Regions from separate parts of the Sodalis sp. RH15 genome, predicted to be linked through region 1. Evidence: predicted binding sites of a transcription regulator. Region 1 holds the regulator's gene; each other region holds the start of a gene.

The links. Region 1 encodes sigma-54, which starts transcription at its own class of promoters, with help from an activator protein. Its sites were predicted from a motif close to GTTGGCACANNTTTCGCTNT; they were not measured.
Region 2: a site for sigma-54 is predicted at 2,958-2,977, ahead of glnK (P-II family nitrogen regulator). Genes of this name have one in related genera too.
Region 3: a site for sigma-54 is predicted at 3,778-3,797, ahead of hypA (hydrogenase maturation nickel metallochaperone HypA). Genes of this name have one in related genera too.

What each region holds. Positions count from the first base shown of each region.
Region 1 is NZ_CP178738.1:940,335-946,590, forward strand. Features, by position in the region: gene ACL2XO_RS04360 (BglG family transcription antiterminator) at 1-232, shown strand, start outside; gene npr (PTS phosphocarrier protein NPr) at 233-505, opposite strand; gene rapZ (RNase adapter RapZ) at 502-1,353, opposite strand; gene ptsN (PTS IIA-like nitrogen regulatory protein PtsN) at 1,452-1,931, opposite strand; gene hpf (ribosome hibernation promoting factor) at 2,092-2,379, opposite strand; gene rpoN (RNA polymerase factor sigma-54) at 2,403-3,839, opposite strand; gene lptB (LPS export ABC transporter ATP-binding protein) at 3,888-4,613, opposite strand; gene lptA (lipopolysaccharide ABC transporter substrate-binding protein LptA) at 4,631-5,230, opposite strand; gene lptC (LPS export ABC transporter periplasmic protein LptC) at 5,199-5,777, opposite strand; gene kdsC (3-deoxy-manno-octulosonate-8-phosphatase KdsC) at 5,774-6,256, opposite strand, start outside.
Region 2 is NZ_CP178738.1:1,744,835-1,751,090, forward strand. Features, by position in the region: gene ACL2XO_RS08145 (SmdA family multidrug ABC transporter permease/ATP-binding protein) at 1-908, shown strand, start outside; gene ACL2XO_RS08150 (SmdB family multidrug efflux ABC transporter permease/ATP-binding protein) at 901-2,688, shown strand; gene glnK (P-II family nitrogen regulator) at 3,029-3,367, shown strand; gene amtB (ammonium transporter AmtB) at 3,405-4,691, shown strand; gene tesB (acyl-CoA thioesterase II) at 4,873-5,742, opposite strand; gene ACL2XO_RS08170 (YbaY family lipoprotein) at 5,993-6,256, shown strand, end outside.
Region 3 is NZ_CP178738.1:1,543,428-1,549,683, forward strand. Features, by position in the region: gene ACL2XO_RS07240 (respiratory chain complex I subunit 1 family protein) at 1-790, opposite strand, end outside; gene hyfB (hydrogenase 4 subunit B) at 802-2,817, opposite strand; gene ACL2XO_RS07250 (4Fe-4S dicluster domain-containing protein) at 2,820-3,440, opposite strand; gene hypA (hydrogenase maturation nickel metallochaperone HypA) at 3,838-4,182, shown strand; gene hypB (hydrogenase nickel incorporation protein HypB) at 4,245-5,435, shown strand; gene hypC (HypC/HybG/HupF family hydrogenase formation chaperone) at 5,481-5,774, shown strand; gene hypD (hydrogenase formation protein HypD) at 5,847-6,256, shown strand, end outside.

The DNA of each region.
Region 1 (6,256 bases):
AAAAACGGTGATTTATACCATATTGGCGCCCCAGGGTATTCCGTGGGGCGATGGCGAAATCGCCTACGTGGTTTTTTTGCTGGCCATTAACAAGACTGATTATGAAGAGGCGATGGCGATTTACGAGCTGTTCGTGAATTTTGTCCGTGCGCGCGCCATGCCCAGGCTGCGGGAGAGCCGTGATTTCGCCGGCTTCAAGGCGGTGGCCATTGATAGCCTGAGCCGGGCTTAATCAGTCTTCGTTAAAGCCGGCGTTGAAGAGTTCAATGATAGCCGCCAGCGCCCGTTCTTCATCAGGGCCGGTGGCTTCGATTTCAATCAGCCCGCCCTTGGCGGAATCCAGCATCAGCAGCGCGATAACGCTGCTGGCTTCCGCTTCGGTCCCGAAGTCGTTGCGCAACAGCACCTCGGCGTCAAAGCTTTGCACCAGATCGAATAATTTCATGGCTGGCCGGGCATGCATGCCGAGACGATTCTTGATTTCCACCGTTTGCTTGACTGTCATGAGCGTTTTTCCAGGGTTCGGTGTCTGGATTGGACATTTTTGCCGCGGGAGCGGAAATAATCCGCCAACTGCTCGGCAACATACACTGAACGGTGTTTGCCGCCGGTACAGCCAATGGCCACCGTTAAATAGCTGCGGTTGTTGGTCTCCAGCATCGGCAGCCACAGTTCGAGATAACTTCGGGTTTGGTAAATGAAATTATGGACTTCGGTGTGCCGGTCGAGAAAGGCCGCCACCGGTTTATCCAGACCGGTCATCGGCCGCAGTTTCGGATCCCAGTGCGGGTTGGGCAGGAATCGTACGTCAAAAACATAGTCCGCATCGATGGGCAGGCCGTGTTTGTAGCCGAAGGACTCAAACACCATGGTCAATTCGCGCTCGCGTTTGCCCAGCAGCCGGGTGCGGAGCATTTCCGCCAGTTCATGCACCGACATTTCCGAGGTGTCGATAATCAAATCGGCCCTGGAGCGCAGCGGTTCCAGCAGTTCGTTCTCCTGATCGATGGCGCTTTCCAGCGACAGGTTCTTGCTCGACAGCGGGTGCAGGCGCCGGGTATCGCTATAACGGCGGATCAGGGTGCTGCGCTCGGCGTCGAGAAACAGCAACTGCGGCGAAAAGCTTTGCGGCAGGTTATCCATTGCATGCTCGAAAATTTCCGGCGTTTCGGGCATGTTGCGCACGTCAATACTGACCGCGGCGGAAATATTGCGATCCGCCAGGGTGGCGGCCAGCTGCGGCAGCAATACCACAGGCAGGTTATCGACGCAATAAAACCCCATATCTTCCAGCGCGCGTAGCGCCACTGACTTCCCTGAACCGGATCGACCGCTGACAATCATCAGCACCATGACGACTCCCCTCTGGCATTAACATCGACGCATTGGCGAAGAGGCCGCTATTTCCGCCAATCAAACCCCGCGGGTCGGTAAGCGTAGGACACTGCGCGTTAAGACCCGGCTTCTGTTTCCGTCATGATTTCATAAAGTTCTTCGTCGCTTTGAGCGGCGCGTAGCCGGCGGCAGACCGTTTTATCAGCCAGACGCTTGGCTACCAACGATAGCGTATGCAGGTGCGTTTTGCATTGTTCCGCCGGCACCAGCAGGGCAAAAAGCAAATCCACCGGTTGATTATCGATGGCATCGAAGGCGATGGGCTGCTCCAGGCGGATAAATACCCCCACCGCCCGCAGCGTGTCCTCTTCCAGTTTGCCGTGGGGGATCGCGATTCCATTACCGATACCGGTACTGCCCATGCGTTCACGGGTTAATACGGCGTCAAATACCACCTGCGGCGCCAGGTTAAGCTGTTTGGCCGCCAGTTCGCTGATAATTTCCAGCGCGCGTTTTTTGCTCTGGCACTGAATGGAGCCGCGGGTGCATTCAAGGCTTAACACCGTATTGATTTGCATTGCTGTATCGTTAGTCATTTCGTTTCACTTAGGCGCTGATTCACCTTTAAGACTCATCGGCCCATTATACCCGTCATCTTGCGAGTCGCGGGTGTGTTGGCTTAGTTACTCGGCTCATCCATGAGCCTCGCCATTACGAGCCGATGCGAGGTCAGGCTGCGACAATGGCTACAGTGAATTAAAACTGTTTCAGTTTATCTTTATGCTTATTAAGTTGACGCGCCAGCTTATCTATCAGCAGATCGATGGCGGCATACATATCATCCGCTTCCGAAGTCGCGTGCAGCTCGCCGCCATTGACATGTATCGTCGCTTCAGCGATCTTCTGCACCTTTTCGACTTTTAGAACAATATATACCTGATTGATTCGGTCGAAGTACTGTTCAAGCTTGGAAAATTTCGCAGTAACGAAATCGCGTAACGCATCGGTGATATCAACACGCTGTCCGGTAATATTCAGCTGCATAGTGTCTTCCTTCTCTGTGGAGGTCAAACCAATTGTTTTCGCTGGTTCGACGGCGGGATGGATAAGGACTCACGATATTTTGCCACGGTACGCCGTGCTACCATAATACCCTGATCGGAAAGCAGGGTAGTCAGCTTGCTGTCGCTGAGCGGCTTCGCCGGGTTTTCTGCGGCGATCAGTTTTTTCACCAGCGCGCGAATGGCCGTTGAGGAAGCTTCTCCGCCCCCTTCGGTATTGACGTGACTGGAGAAAAAATATTTAAGTTCGTAGATACCGCGCGGGCTGTGCAGATATTTTTGCGTGGTAACGCGAGATATGGTTGATTCATGCATATCCACCGCCTGGGCGATATCCGCCAGCACCATGGGACGCATAAACTCTTCCCCCTGTTCGAAAAATGCCTGCTGCTGCTCTACGATGCAGCGGGTGACTTTCAACAGGGTGTCATTACGGCTTTCAAGACTTTTAATCAGCCAGCGGGCTTCCTGCAGGTGGCTGCGGATAAACTGCCCGTCCGCATCGTTTCGGGTGGTGTTGCCCAGCGCCGCGTATTGCTGATTGATTTTAAGGTTGGGAATGCTGTCGGTATTGAGTTCCACCGTCCAGCGGTTATGCACTTTGCGCACCAGGACATCGGGTATCACATACTGCGATTCGGTGGTATTGATGGATTGGCCCGGGCGGGGATCCAGGGATTGAATCAGCGCCATCGCCGATTTCAACACCTCTTCTTTCAGCCGCGTCGACCTCAGCAGGGTACGGAAATCGTGGCTGGCCAGCAAATCCAGGTAATCGGTGACGATAAGCCTGGCTTCCGCCAGATACGGAAAATCCTTTGACAGCTGCGACAGCTGAATGAGCAGGCAATCACGTAAATCCCGCGCCGCCACACCCACCGGATCGAATCGCTGGACTCGTTTCAGCACCGCTTCCACTTCATCCATGGTCACGCTCTCTACGCCGATGCTCTCCAGGATATCTTCCAGCGGCACGGTGAGATAACCAGTCTCATCCACCGCATCCACGATGGAGGTGGCGATAGCGATGTCGGTGTCGGAAAAAGGCGTCAGCTCCACTTGCCACATCAGGTAATCCTGCAGCGTCTGAATGGTCTCGCCCTGGTAAATCGGCAGCTCCTCGTCGCGGTAATCCGTACCGGTGCCGGACGGGGTGCCCGCTGAATACATTTCGTCCCAGGTAGCGTCCAGCGGCAGTTCTTCCGGCATATCCTTTTGCTCCATCGCCTCGCGGGTATCGAGGGATTCGGAGTCGGGAGCGTCGTGCGGCGTGTCTATTTCTTCATGAACGTCCGATTGTTCGAGTAAAGGATTGCTTTCCAGCGCAGTCTGTATTTCCTGCTGGAGTTCAAGCGTGGACAATTGCAACAGACGTATCGCCTGCTGTAACTGCGGAGTCATGGCCAGTTGCTGACTAAACCTGAGTTGCAAACCTTGCTTCATATGATGCGTTAATTAACCTCATGGCCCTTCATTCTTCAGGACACCTTATCAGAGGCGGAACTCTTCGCCCAGATAAACACGTTTCACCTGCTCGTCCTGGAGGATTTCAGCCGGGGACCCGTGCGCGATGAGTTTACCCTGACTGACTATATAAGCACGCTCGCACACGTCCAGCGTCTCGCGCACATTATGATCGGTAATCAACACCCCGAGCCCGCTGTCGCGCAAATGTTCGATAATTTTTTTGATATCGATAACGGAAATCGGATCCACACCGGCAAAAGGTTCATCAAGCAAAATGAATTTAGGGTTGGCGGCCAGGGCGCGGGCGATTTCCACCCGGCGCCGCTCGCCGCCGGAAAGAGATTGTCCCATATGATCGCGCAGATGGGCGATATGGAACTCCTCCATCAGGGCATTGGCCCGGTCCTCGCGCTGGGCGCCGCTCAAATCCTTCCTGATTTGCAGCACCGCCATCAGATTATCATAGACGCTGAGGCGGCGGAAAATGGAGGCTTCCTGCGGCAGATAGCCGATACCCCGGCGCGCGCGGGTATGCAGCGGCAGGATACTGATGTCGTCGTCGTCAATAACGATGCGGCCGGCGTCGCGCTGAATGATGCCCACAACCATATAAAACGTGGTGGTTTTGCCCGCACCGTTGGGTCCCAGCAATCCGACAATTTCGCCTGAACTGACCTTGAGGCTGACGTTTTCCACCACGTGGCGGCCTTTGTAAGCTTTAGCCAGGTTTTCCGCGATTAATGTTGCCATAGGAGCTGTTAACCTTGTTAATTAGCGGTGGGTTTAACCGCCGGAGCGGCCTTCTTGGCCGGTGCGGCTTTAGCAGCCGGTGCGCCCGGCGCGGCCGGGGTTTTATCCTGCAACTGGGACGGCACCAGCACGGTTGTCACCCGCTTGCCTTTGTCGCTGAAGGCCTCCATCTGCTGCTGTTTCACCAGATAGGTAATACGATCGCCTTTGACGTTGCTGTCCAGCTGTTCGATGTAAGCGTCACCGGTAAGAATGACATAGTCGTTGGCCAATTCGTAACGCACCTTCTGCGCATGGCCCTTCACCGGTTTACCGCTGTCCTGCATCTGGTAGAAGGTAACCGGATTCCCGTAGCCTTCCACCACTTCCTTGCCCTGCACGCCGTTGGGACGGGTAATGACGACCTTATCCGCCCTGATATCGATGGAACCTTGTTTTACCACCACCGTGCCGGTCAGCGTCACGGTATTGGTGAGCATATCAACCGCCTGCTGCGCGGAGTCAACATTGATCGGCTGGTCGGTATCGCCGGTCAGCGCCATGGCCTTGGCGCTGAGCAGTAACAGCGCGCCGGCGGCGATGATGTTATGGATTTTGCTGCTGGTTCTGAATTTCATAAGAGGTCTTGACCTTTTCAATCAACTGGGCAGTCTTGCTTCGCAGATTTCCGCGCATCTTTGTGCCTACAGAGTTAAAGCCGACGCCATATAAGGTGACTACGTCATCAGAAGACACATCCTGCGTCACCAGATTCACTACCGCGTTATCGGTTCTGATGTGCTGCAGCTGTGATGTGTCGGTCAGGCTGTCTACCTGAACATGGCCATATAAATAAAGCATTTTATCACCGGTCAGCTTGGCCTGATCGGCTTTGACTGTCCAGGTCGCGACCTTGTTTTCATCGTACATCGTCGCCACCGGTCGGGTAAACCAGGTGATTTGTTCCACGGCATATTGTTTTACATGATCGGATATCAGCCGGTAGTTCAGGCTCCCCAAAGGGTTATAGACCGTAGTGACGGTATGCTCGCTCTGATAGGTCGGCTCGCCGGTATCCGTCACCGCCGGGGCCGTCGCGTTGTCGTTATCCGCCAGGTTCCAGCCGATGAGCACCAATACCACGATAACCAGCAGCAGGGTAACCCAATATTTTGTCTTACTCATACCGACTGCCCTTTGGCATCCTCAAGCTTCCCCTGCGCCAGCAACAACAGATCACAGACTTCCCGCACCGCGCCGCGGCCGCCGCGGATATGCGTCACGTAATCGGCCTTGGGCGATAACAGCGGATGGGCATCCGCTACGGCGATAGCCAGGCCAACCCGCGCCATCACCGGCCAATCAATCAGGTCATCGCCGACGTAAGCCACCTGCTCCTCTGTTAAAGAGAGTTTATCCAACAGGGCTTCAAAGGCCAAAAGCTTATCCGATTGCCCCTGATAAAGATGGACGATGCCCAGGGTTTTACAACGATCCTCCACCAATTTGGCGGAGCGGCCGGTAATAATAGCGACCTCGATGCCGGATGTCAGCAAGCTTCGGATACCGTAGCCGTCGCGCACGTTGAATGCTTTCAGTTCTTCGCCCTGGTTGCCTTGGTAGATCAGGCCGTCGGACAATACGCCGTCGACGTCGCAAATCAG
Region 2 (6,256 bases), 800 kb from region 1:
TTTGGCCGATGCTGGCGTTGGCCTGGATGTTTAATATCGTCGAGCGGGGCAGCGCCGCCTACAGCCGTATACGGCAGACCCTCGATGAAGCGCCGGAAATCGCGGACGGCATCAGCGCATTGCCTCCCGGGCGCGGAACGCTGCAGGTGGATATCGGCAGTTTTACCTATCCCCATACCCTGCAGCCGACCCTGACCCATATCCAGCTGATGCTGTCGCCAGGGAAAATGCTGGGTATCTGCGGTCCCACCGGCGCCGGTAAAAGCACGCTGCTGTCCCTTATCCAGCGTCATTTCGATGTTACCCGCGGGGAGATCCGGTTTCACGGCATTCCGCTGCCGTCCGTCAAGCTTGACGAGTGGCGCGGGCGTCTGGCGGTGGTCAGTCAAACGCCGTTCCTGTTTTCCGATACCGTGGCGCATAATATCGCCCTCGGCAGGCCGGACGCCACCCGACGGCAAATTGAACAGGCGGCTGAGCTGGCCTGCGTGCATGATGACATTCTCAGGTTACCGCAGGGGTACGAAACCCAGGTGGGTGAACGGGGCGTTATGCTGTCCGGCGGCCAAAAGCAGCGTTTGTCCATCGCCCGGGCCCTGCTGCTGGAAGCGGAAATCCTGTTGCTGGACGACGCGCTGTCCGCCGTCGACGGACGCACCGAACATACCATCCTGCGCAACCTACGCCAGTGGGGCGAGGATCGTACCCTTATCATCATTGCGCATCGGCTGTCAGCGCTCCATGCGGCGGATGATATCCTGGTGCTGGCCCATGGCACGGTCACCCAGCGGGGACAACACCGCGGGCTGTTGCAACAGCCGGGCTGGTACCGGGATATGTTCCGCTATCAGCAGCTGGAAGAGGCCCTGACCGCCGATCCCGATGCGCCGGAGGCGGCCGATGCGTAAATGGCAAACCCAATGGCCCACCTTGAGGCGATTGCTGTCTTACAGCGCGCCCTATCGCAAACCCTTGATCCGGGCGGTGGTGATGCTCTGGCTGGCGGCGGCGGCGGAAGTGGCCGGGCCGGTGGTCATCAGTTATTTTATCGATCACGTGGTGCCTCTTAAGCGTTTCCCCGCGCTGCTGGTGACCGGGCTGGCCCTGGCATATATCGCGCTGCAGCTTATCTCCGCGTCGCTGCGCTATTTTCAGGCCCTGCTGTTTAACCGTACGGCATTGGACATAGTGCAACAGCTGCGTACCGAAGTGATGGATGCTTCGTTGCGACAGCCCTTGAGTACCTTCGATACCCAGCCGGTGGGACAGCTTATTTCCCGGGTGACCAACGATACCGAGGTGGTGAAGGATCTGTATATAACCGTGATGTCCACCTGGCTGCGCTGTATCGCGCTGGTGGTGGCCATGCTGGTGGCCATGTTCGCGCTGGACTGGCGCATGGCCTGCGTTGCGCTGGTCATCTTCCCGGTGGTGGCGCTGGTGATGTCTATATACCAATATTACAGCACACCCATCGTGCGTCGTCTGCGCGCCTATCTGGCGGATATCAATGACGGTTTTAACGAAGCAATCAGCGGTATGACCGTTATACAGCAGTTCCGGCAGCAGCAGCGATTCGGAAAAAAACTGGCGGAAGCCAGCCACTCACACTATCTGGCCCGCATGCAGACGCTCAGGCTGGAGGGTTTCCTCCTGCGGCCGTTATTGAGCCTTCTCTCCGCCCTGGTGCTGTGTGGCCTGTTGATGCTGTTTGGCTTCAGCCCGGTAGGTTCGGTGGGGGTAGGGGTACTATATGCCTTTATCAACTACCTGGGACGGCTGAACGAGCCGCTGATTGAACTCACTACACAGCAATCCATGCTGCAGCAGGCGGTGGTGGCGGGGGAGCGTATCTTCGAGTTGATGGATGGCCACCGGCAGCAATACGGCGCGGATGATAAGCCCCTGTGCAGCGGACGCATAGACATCCGTGATTTGACCTTTGGCTATCGGGACGGCGCGCCGGTGATAAAACACGTCTCGCTCACCGTTCCATCCCGCAGCTTTATCGCCCTGGTGGGACATACAGGCAGCGGAAAAAGTACGTTGGCCAATCTGATGATGGGGTACTACCGTATCGATGAGGGCCGCTTACTGCTCGATGGACGCTCCATCGACAGCCTGTCGCACCGGGTGCTCCGGCAAGGCGTGGCTATCGTCCAGCAGGATCCGGTGGTCATGGCGGATACGGTATTCACCAATATCACCCTGGGGCGGGATATCACCGAAGCCCAGGTCTGGCGGGTCCTTGAACAGGTGCAATTGGCCGAACTGGTGCGTGCGCTGCCCGACGGACTGTATGCCGAGCTCGGCGAACAGGGTAACACGCTGTCGGTGGGGCAAAAGCAGCTGCTGGCGCTGGCCAGGGTCATGGTATCGACGCCGGAAATCCTCATTTTGGACGAAGCGACGGCCAATATCGACTCCGGCACCGAGCAGGCAATCCAACGGGCGCTGGCCACCATCCGCCGGCAGACGACGCTGGTGGTTATCGCCCACCGGCTGTCCACGATAGTCGATGCCGATGAAATCCTGGTATTGCATCGCGGCGAAGCGGTAGAACGGGGTTCCCACGATTTCCTGCTGCGACAGCAGGGGCGTTATTACCAAATGTACCAGCTACAGCAGGCAGGCCGGGCCTTGAGTACCGCCGGGATATTGGCGACCCCCATAGCGCCGACGGTTTGACGGGGCTTTTTACCAAGGCTCGGCATAGTTCGTGATGCGCCTGCTTACCGGCGGGCGGGCTGAATGGTCCGCCCATTTACATCTACCCGCACCGCAATCGGGCATTAACCAGCATTCACCCGCGCCAATGCACCCTTATCAGGCGCGGCGCCTCTTTTTGGTGCACCTATTCTCCCTCTCTTTGGACGCAGCTTCCGATAAAATCAAAGACAAACCTGCCCGCGCTCCATGGGCAGGCATCGAAGGGTAAATTTCTATTTCAAAACATTTATGGCACATGCTTTGCTTTACTCAGGCGTAGTGGTCGCGAGTTCGGATCCAAATTCTTGAGGGGGAGCATATGAAGCTGGTAACCGTGGTGATAAAACCATTTAAATTGGAAGACGTGCGAGAAGCACTTTCTGCTGTGGGTATTCAAGGGCTAACGGTCACCGAGGTAAAAGGGTTTGGACGGCAAAAAGGCCATGCTGAACTTTATCGCGGGGCTGAATACAGCGTTAATTTCCTGCCAAAAGTGAAAATTGATATTGCCATTGCCGATGATCAATTGGATGAAGTTATCGACGTCATCAGTAAAGCGGCTTACACCGGTAAAATCGGGGACGGCAAGATTTTTGTTGCTGAGTTACAACGGGTTATTCGCATTCGTACCGGCGAGACCGATGAAGCAGCACTTTAACGACACGCGCGAATTTTGTGGATAGGGATGAATGAAAATGAAGAAACTTGTCTCATTAACCGGTCTTGGGGCAGTGGCATTGTTGCCCACATGGGCCATGGCCGCGACACCTGTTGTTGATAAGGCCGATAATGCGTTTATGATGATTAGCACCGCTTTGGTGCTGTTTATGACGTTACCGGGCATCGCTTTATTTTACGGCGGCTTGATACGCGCCAAAAACGTCCTGTCAATGCTGACCCAGGTGGCGGTAACCTTTGCCATGGTTTGCGTGCTGTGGATGCTGTACGGTTACTCTTTGGCCTTCAGTGAAGGCAATCCCTTCTTCGGCGGCTTTACCTGGGCGATGCTGAAAAACATTGAAACCACGGCGTTGATGGGGACTTTCTATCAGCTGGTGCATGTGGCGTTCCAATGTTCTTTCGCCTGTATCACCGTGGGTCTGATCGTCGGCGCGCTGGCGGAACGCATCCGTTTCTCCGCCGTTCTGATTTTTGTGGTTATCTGGCTGACATTCTCTTATGTGCCGATGGCGCATATGGTGTGGGCGGGCGGTTATTTGGCGTCCATGGGCGCGCTGGACTTCGCCGGCGGTACGGTGGTACACATCAACGCCGCCAGTGCAGGTCTGATCGGCGCTTATATGCTGGGCAAACGCGCAGGCTTTGGTAAAGAATCATTTAAACCGCATAACCTGCCGATGGTATTCACCGGTACCGCCATTCTTTATGTCGGCTGGTTTGGCTTCAACGCCGGTTCCGCCAGCGCCGCCAATGAAATCGCCGGACTGGCGTTTATCAATACGGTCATGGCTACCGCCGGCGCCATTCTTTCCTGGGTGTTCGTCGAGTGGATGATTCGCGGCAAGCCTTCTTTGCTGGGCGCCTGTTCCGGTTGTATCGCCGGTTTGGTTGCCATTACTCCGGCGGCCGGCTTCGTCGGTGTCGGCGGTGCGCTGGTCATTGGCTTGGTGGGCGGTGTCGCCGGTCTGTGGGGTGTGGTTGCCCTGAAGAAATGGCTGCGTGTGGATGACGTTTGCGATGTGTTCGGTGTGCACGGCGTTTGCGGTATCTGCGGCTGTCTGCTGACCGGTGTCTTCACTTCCGCTTCACTGGGCGGCGTCGGTTATGCGCAGGGCGTGACCATGGGTCATCAACTGTGGGTACAGCTTTATAGCGTGATCGTTTGTTTGATATGGTCCGGCGTGGTTGCCTTTGTCGGCTTCAAGATTGCTGATATCGCGGTGGGTCTGCGGGTTTCCGAAGAACAGGAACGCGAAGGTCTGGATGTCAACAGCCATGGCGAAAGTGCTTACAACGAATAACTTATGCAGGATTGGCCGGTAAAAGTTTACCGGCACATCATTGAACCGGGGCGTCTAGATGACGCCCCGTTTTTTTTGCGGACAGATTCGCCTCCATTTTCGCGGTCTCCCTTAACACGTTCGCTGCATGATCGGCGATAGCGGGCCTACCGCGCTGTGGGGCGCTTTTCCGCCGGTTGGATTAACCTGGTTCATTGGCGCGGCGCATGACGCCTTCCTGGGTTGCCGATGCGATAAGCCTCCCGTCGCGGCTGTAGAATTGCCCGCGCACGTAACCGCGCGCTCCCGAGGCGGAGGGACTTTGTATGGCATATAACAGCCAGTCCTCGAGATTGAACGGCCGATGAAACCATATGGAGTGATCAATGGTGGCGATGTTCATGCCCGGTTCGAGAAAGCCCACGCCGTGGGGTTGGAGGGCGGTAGGCAGGAAATTGAAATCGGATATATAACCCAGTAAATACTGGTGGCTATGGATATCTGCCGGCATGGCGCCGTTGGCGCGCAGCCAGATATAGCGCTCGGGTTTTTCCGGTCGGCCCTTGGCGGGGTTATGAAATATAACCGGGCGGACTTCGAAGGGTTGCTCTCCAGATAATCTTTCCCGCAGCAGCGGCGGCAGATTCCCCCCCAGGCGGGCCATAATTTCCCGCTCCGATGTTAATCCTTCGGGAGACGCCACCTGCGGCATGGTGTCTTGATGCTCAAATCCCTCTTCGGGATATTGGAAAGATGCAGTCATGGAAAAGAGGGTTTGGCCCCGTTGTATGGCGTCTACCCGGCGGGCGCTGAAATTATTGCCGTCGCGCAGGTTGGCAACTTGGTACATGATAGGTTCATTGCTGTCTCCGGGACGCAGGAAATAACAATGGCAAGAATGCAGAATGCGTCCGTCAGGCGCTGTTTGCCGGGCGGCAAACAGCGCCTGGCCGACCACCTGGCCGCCAAAAACACGCTTTAGCCCTAAGTCTTCGCTTTGGCCGAGAAAGCGCCCTTCTTCAATTTTTTCCAACGTCATCAGCGCCAATAGCTGATCAAGTGTGTGGCTCATAGGCGAATACCGTTAAAATTCAAATGGATTAAGGATAATGCTCTGGACACCGACTCCACCATTCACCAGGCGTCCGCCGCATCCCCTGAGCGGGGTTGACCCCAATGAGTTTACCCGCGAATGCGCCCGGCAGGAAAATATCAGGATCCTGTGCCATTATTAAAGCATTAGGTGGTATTAACCACTACGAATTCACCGCCGTTGACGAGTGGTGAAATGATGAACTGATAATAAGAAGGAGAGGTAAATCATGAAACTCTGGCAAACAATCGGCGGTGTCGTTTTATTGGCAGCGCTCGGCGGCTGTACTCACGGGAATAGAGAGCATCAGGTGGCGACTCCCGCGTTTAAAACCCCCGGTACGGCGGAGGGGGCGGATGCCATAAGACAGCCAGCGGTGACAGGTACCGTATGGATCAGGCAACGTTTGGCATTGCCGCCTGATGCGGTGTTAACCGTGACCCTGTCAGATGCAAGTTTGTCCGATGTCCCTTCCACCGTCATATCGCAGCGT
Region 3 (6,256 bases), 600 kb from region 1:
CCCACAGCAGCGACGGAGCGGTAAGCATCTGCGCCTTGCCGAAGGGGATGAACACCGCCAGAAAGAGTTCCGCCATCACCACCTGTTTCAGGCCCATACCCCACTTCACCAGCGCCAGGCCGGATCCGCTGTATTCGGTCAGCGGTCCTTCCTGCAGCTCCTGTTCCGCTTCCGCCACATCGAACGGGATTTTGCCCATTTCGATAAAGGTGGCGAAGCCGCAGGCCAGCAGGGCCAAAAAGGTGGCGGTGGGGGAGATCCAGCCGGCGGTAAGAGAGGCGCTGATGGCGCCGATATTGGTGGATCCGGTAATCAGCGCCACCACCAGCAGCGCCAGGATAAGGGTCGGCTCCACCAGGATGCCCAGGGTCAGCTCGCGGCTGGCGCCGATGCCGGCAAAGGTGCTGCCGGTATCCAGCCCCGCCAGTGAAAAGACGAACCGGAACAGGGCGAACAGATACAGCAGGGTAATCAGATCCCCCGCCGCGCCGAACGGCGAAAAGCGGGTGAATACCGGCAGGGTCATGGCCACCAGAAGCATGGTGCCCAGCAGCACATATGGCATTAGCCGGAACACGGGTCCGGCCTGGGCCGGCGCCACTTCCTGCCGTTTAAGCAGCTTGGCGATATCCCGGTAATCCTGCCAAATGCCCGGTCCGCGCCGGGAGTGCATCAGGGCGCGGATTTGGCGCGAGATGCCGGTCATCAGCGGGGTCAGCGCCAGCAGCAGCAGGGCCTGTATCAGGGCGAACAGCCCCAGGGTCAGCGTCGGCGCGGGTTGCATGAACATGGACTCTCTCCTCAGACGGCGGTGACAAGCAGCAGAATAACCAGGGCGGCGACCACGTACAGGCAGTAGATGCGAAAATCCCCGCCCTGTAATACCTGGACCTGACCGCCCGCCCGCTGGGTGATACGTACCAATGGATTGATAATTCTGTCGTCCCAGAACGGCTCGACGCGCCCGGCCCCTTCGGTTGTGCGATCCAGTAAACGTTTGAGGCCGGGTGAGGGGTCGAGCTGGCGGCGCAGCCGGTAAAGGACTGCGAACATGACGCGCAGCGGCTGGGTAAAACTGCCCGCCGACATGGACATGGCCGCTTCCCAGCCGTAGCCGCAGGCCCAGGGATCGCCGCGGCGGCGATAATCCGGCTGGCTGCCTTTGCGCAGTTGATAAATTCCCAGCGGAATCAGCGGCAGCACCAGCAGCAGGATAAAGATCAGCAACGGCGACAGCATGGCCTGCCGGGCTTGATCCGGCACCAGCAGCAGCCCCTGCGCCACGGTAATATCATGGCTGTGGGCGAGCCCGGCGGCCACCGCCGCCAGCACCGGCGCGATGACAGGCGCGGCGATACCCAGCAGCACGCACAGCAGGGCCAGCAGCAGCATGGCAACGGTCATCTGCCAGGGCACCTCGCGGGCCAAAGCGGCTTTTTCGCTGCGTGGCGCGCCGCAGAAACTGATGCCGTACACTTTGACAAAGCACATCGCCGCCAGCGCGCCGGTGATGGCCAGCAACACGATGGCCACCGGACCGCTCAGGCGCAGGAGGAACCCGCCGTCGCGGCTCATGGCGAACAGGGATTGATAGGTGTACCACTCGCTGACGAAGCCATTCAGGGGCGGCAGGGCGGAAATGGCCATACAGCCGACGATAAAGGCCAGAGCGGTTAAGGGCATCAGGCGGCCCAATCCCCCCATTTTCTCCATATCACGGGTGTGCACCCGCCAGATAATGGCGCCGGCGCCGAGAAACAGCAGGCCCTTGAAGACCGCGTGGTTCAGCAGGTGATAAAGGGCCCCCAGCAGGCCCAGCGCGGCGATGACCGGATGATGGGCGGCGATACCGGCCATGCCGACCCCTACCCCCATCAGGATAATGCCGATGTTTTCCACCGTGTGCCAGGCCAGCAGACGTTTGATGTCGTGCTCCGCCAGGGCATACAGCACGCCCAGCACCGAGGAGACCGCGCCGAACGCCAGCACCAGGATACCCCACCACAGTTCGCTGGCTCCCAGCAGATCGATACCTACCTTGATGATGCCGAAGATGCCGATTTTCACCATCACCCCGGACATCAGCGCCGATGCATGGGACGGCGCGGCGGGATGGGCGCGCGGCAGCCAGCTGTGCAGCGGCAGCATGCCGGCCTTGGCGCCGAAGCCGAAAAACGCCAGCAGGAATACCACCGAGGCGCCGGCGGGACTTAAGGACAGGGTGCGGAACGATGCGAATTCCAGACTGCCGCTCTGGCGGTACATCAGGAAGAAGGCAATCATGATCAGCACCGACCCGGCGTGGGCGATAAAGAAATACAGCAAACCGGCATTGATGGACTCTTCATCCTGGTCGGCGATGACCAGGAACCAGGAGGCCAGCGACATCATCTCGAAGAAAATGATGAACCAGAAGGCATTGTCCATCACCACCAGCGTGGCCATGGAGGCGATAAACAGGTTCATAAAGAACCCCATCGCCGCCGCCCCTTTTCCCAGATACTCCCGCACATAGGCCAGGGAGTAGAGGGCGCACACCGTCACCAGCAGCGAAATCACCAACAGCATAAAAGCCGCCAGGCTATCGAGCCGGACGCTGAAGGCGGCAAACGGGAAGGGCCCAGCGGCGCTGTAGGTCAGGGTCTCGCCGCTGTACAGCACGCTGGCGGCCGCCAGCAGGCCAAGGATGCCGCCGGCCATGGCCGTCAGCCCGGCGGCCTGGATAGCCAGCGTTTCCCGCCGCGCCAGCAGCAATGACAGGATGGCGCCCACCGCATAGCAACCGAGGGAGCCGCCAAGTAACCGAAATGCGTCCATGTTTACTCCTGCTCCGGTTGAGAGGGGGAAAGCGAGTCCAGACCAGCGGAGAGCCAGCGCGCGGCATACTGGCGGCGCGACATACTGACCTGTTCCACCGCGCCGTCGCTTACCAGCACCAGCGCGTCGGTAGGACAGACCCGCACACACTGCGGTCCGTCGGGATGAAAGCCGCAGAGATCGCACTTCACCGCGACGCTGCGTATCCCGGCGTTCCAGGCCAGAAAGGGGTTCATATTCGCCGGGCTCTCCGGCACATCCGCCATTTGCTGCGACGGGATGAAATTCTCAAACATCGTCGGTATATTCACCGGTTTGCTGCCGGAGGGCGTAATGGCGCCGAACGGACAGGCCAATCCGCATAACTTACAGCCGATGCACAGGCTTTCATTGAGCACGATGGCGTCGGGGCCGTGGGTAATGGCATTCACCGGGCAGACCCGGGCGCAAGGCGCATCTTCACATTGGCGGCAGAGCATGGGGGCGCTTTCTTCATCGGTCCGCGTAACGGACAGTCTGGGATGCGCCTGCAATCCGGCGGCCTTATGGACCTGGGAACAGGCGGCCATACAGGTATTACATCCAATACAAAGCTGTGGCTCCGCGATAACAAAGCGGTTCATAACCCTCTCCTCCGGGAGAAACGGATGACAGTCAGGCTGCTTGGTTTATTCATACCGGCACCTAAGCATTTTCCATGCCATGAGTAGGGTTATTGCCCGGGGAGGCCATAGGCCGGGGGGTAACGCGACCATCAATGGTAAAAACAGGCTGCAGAGAAGGGGATATCGTCATAAGTGTCGACAGGCCGGGCCCCTGGGCCGTCGTCACTTATGACGACGGGATTGCGCGCTCTGTCCGAAGGCGCCGCGAATGGAAATTATTTTTTAATTGATTGATTTAACTTATTAAAACCGAGTCTCCGCCGGCGCTCAGCCTGCGGCGGATGTCCGTTTTCCCGCTGGCACCCGTCTTGCATAGCTTTATAGGAGAGACATCGGTGGTACCGCGGAGAGACCCATGCACGAATTGACGCTGGCGCAAAATACGCTGGAGATCCTGGAACAGCAGGGGCGGGCGAACGGCGCGCGGCGTATTACCGCCGTCTGGTTGTCCCTTGGGGCCTTTTCCTGTGTGGAAGCGGAGTCTTTGAATTTCTGTTTCGATATGGTGTGCCGCGGGACACTGGCCGAAGGATGTGTATTGCATCTTGAGCAGCAGCCGGCAGAGGCCTGGTGCGGCCATTGCCGGAGGCAGGTTACCCTGCCGGGCGTCCCGATCCTGGTCTGCCCTTTGTGCGGCGGACATCAATTACACACCGACGCCCACGACCATATCCAGATCAAACGATTGGAAGTGGCTTGAGGGTATACTCCCCAGGGTGGGGTTAGCGGCCACGCCACTTTCATAATGACAGGAGACATGCCATGTGCAGTACCTGCGGCTGTGCCGAGGGTGAACGTCATATCGAAGGCGATGAAAATCAACCGGGTGACGGCCTTCACGGACATCAGCATGGAGAGCATAAACATACTCGCCATGGTCATGACCACGACGAGCATCAACATAGCCACGATGGCCGGGACCATGGCGATCGTTACCATTGCCACGATGGCCACGACCATGGCGATCATTACCATAGCCACGATGGTCCGGCGTATGGCGGCCATCAGCACACACACTATGATCCCGAGCGCGAAGTCCGGCCCTCCGCGGCGCTGGCGCCAAGGCATGTGGTGTTTCCCGCCGCGCCGGCGCAGGTCATTCACCACCATCACTATCATGGGGAAGTCCACAATCATTATTACCAGCTCGCCCCCGGCCAAACACTGCCGTTAACCGCCGCCGGTGAACCCGGCCCGGTTCCGGCGGCGGGTCCGGCCGGGTTCACCCCCCTGGCCGATGCGCGGGGGGACCTGGATTATGGCCGGGGGGAGGCGGGCACTCATGCGCCGGGCCTCAGCCAGCGGCGGATGGTGGAAATCGAAATTGATGTCCTGGATAAAAACAACCGGCTGGCGCACCATAACCGGCACTATTTCCAGCAGCGCGCCATCCTGGCGCTGAACCTGGTCTCCAGCCCCGGCTCGGGCAAGACCAGCCTGTTAACGGAAACGCTGCTGCGGCTGAAAGACCGCATCCCCTGTGCCGTCATCGAGGGCGATCAGCAAACCACCAATGATGCCGAACGTATCCGCGCCACCGGGGCGCCGGCGATCCAGGTCAATACCGGTAAAGGCTGTCATCTGGATGCGCAGATGGTGCATGACGCCGCCTTGCGTCTGGATCCCGCGGAAAACAGCCTGCTGTTCATCGAAAATGTCGGCAATCTGGTTTGTCCCGCCGGTTTTGATCTCGGCGAACGTTGTAAAGTCGTGGTGCTGTCGGTGACCGAAGGGGAGGACAAGCCGTTAAAGTACCCCCATATGTTTGCCGCCGCCGGGCTGATGATCCTCAATAAAATTGATTTATTGCCCTGGGTGCGTTTCGATGTCGATACCTGTATCGCCAATGCCCGCCGGGTCAATCCTTCCATTGCGGTACTGATGGTGTCCGCCACCGGCGGCGAGGGCATGGATGCCTGGCTGAGCTGGCTGGAAGAGCAGCGGCGCCTGTAATCGTCGCCGATCACTATGCCTGCGGGAGCGGGCTGGAGAAAAAACATGTGTATAGGCATCCCCGGTCAGGTGGTGGAGCTCGATAACGACGGCTACGGCAACGCCTGGGTGGACGTCTGCGGCGTCAAACGGCGGGTCAATGTCCGTCTGGTTTGCGCCGATGATGCCGACATGGCGGCGCTGCCGGGAAAATGGGTCCTGGTGCACGTAGGGTTTGCCATGAGCCTGCTGGATGAGTCCGAGGCGCGGGACACGCTGGAAGCCTTGCAGGCAATGGGGGAGGTGGAAGCGGACGTAGGCTATTTCCTGCGGGGAGGCGAAACCGATGCGATTCGTTGATGGCTGTTTTTTGCGCAAAGGCGAAACCGATGCGATTCGTTGATGGCTGTTTTTTGCACAATGGTGAAACCGATGCGATTCGTTGATGAATATCGCCAGCCGGAGCTGGTGAGAGGGTTGGTGGCGCGCATCGGCGAACGTATGTCCCATACGGTTTATACCGCCGAGCAGCCTTTACAGGTAATGGAAGTCTGCGGCGGCCATACCCATGCCATTTTCAAGTTCGGCCTGGATAAGCTGCTGCCGCCGTCGCTGGAGTTTATCCACGGTCCGGGATGTCCGGTCTGCGTCCTGCCGGCCGGCCGCATCGACGCCTGTGTGCAAATCGCCATGCGGCCCGAGGTCATTTTCTGTACCTTCGGCGACGCCATGCGGGTGCCCGGCCGGAACGGATCCCTGCTGACCGCGCGCCAGCAGGGGGCGGATGTGCGCATGGTCTGGTCGCCGCTGGATGCCCTGGCCATTGCCAAAAACAATCCGGA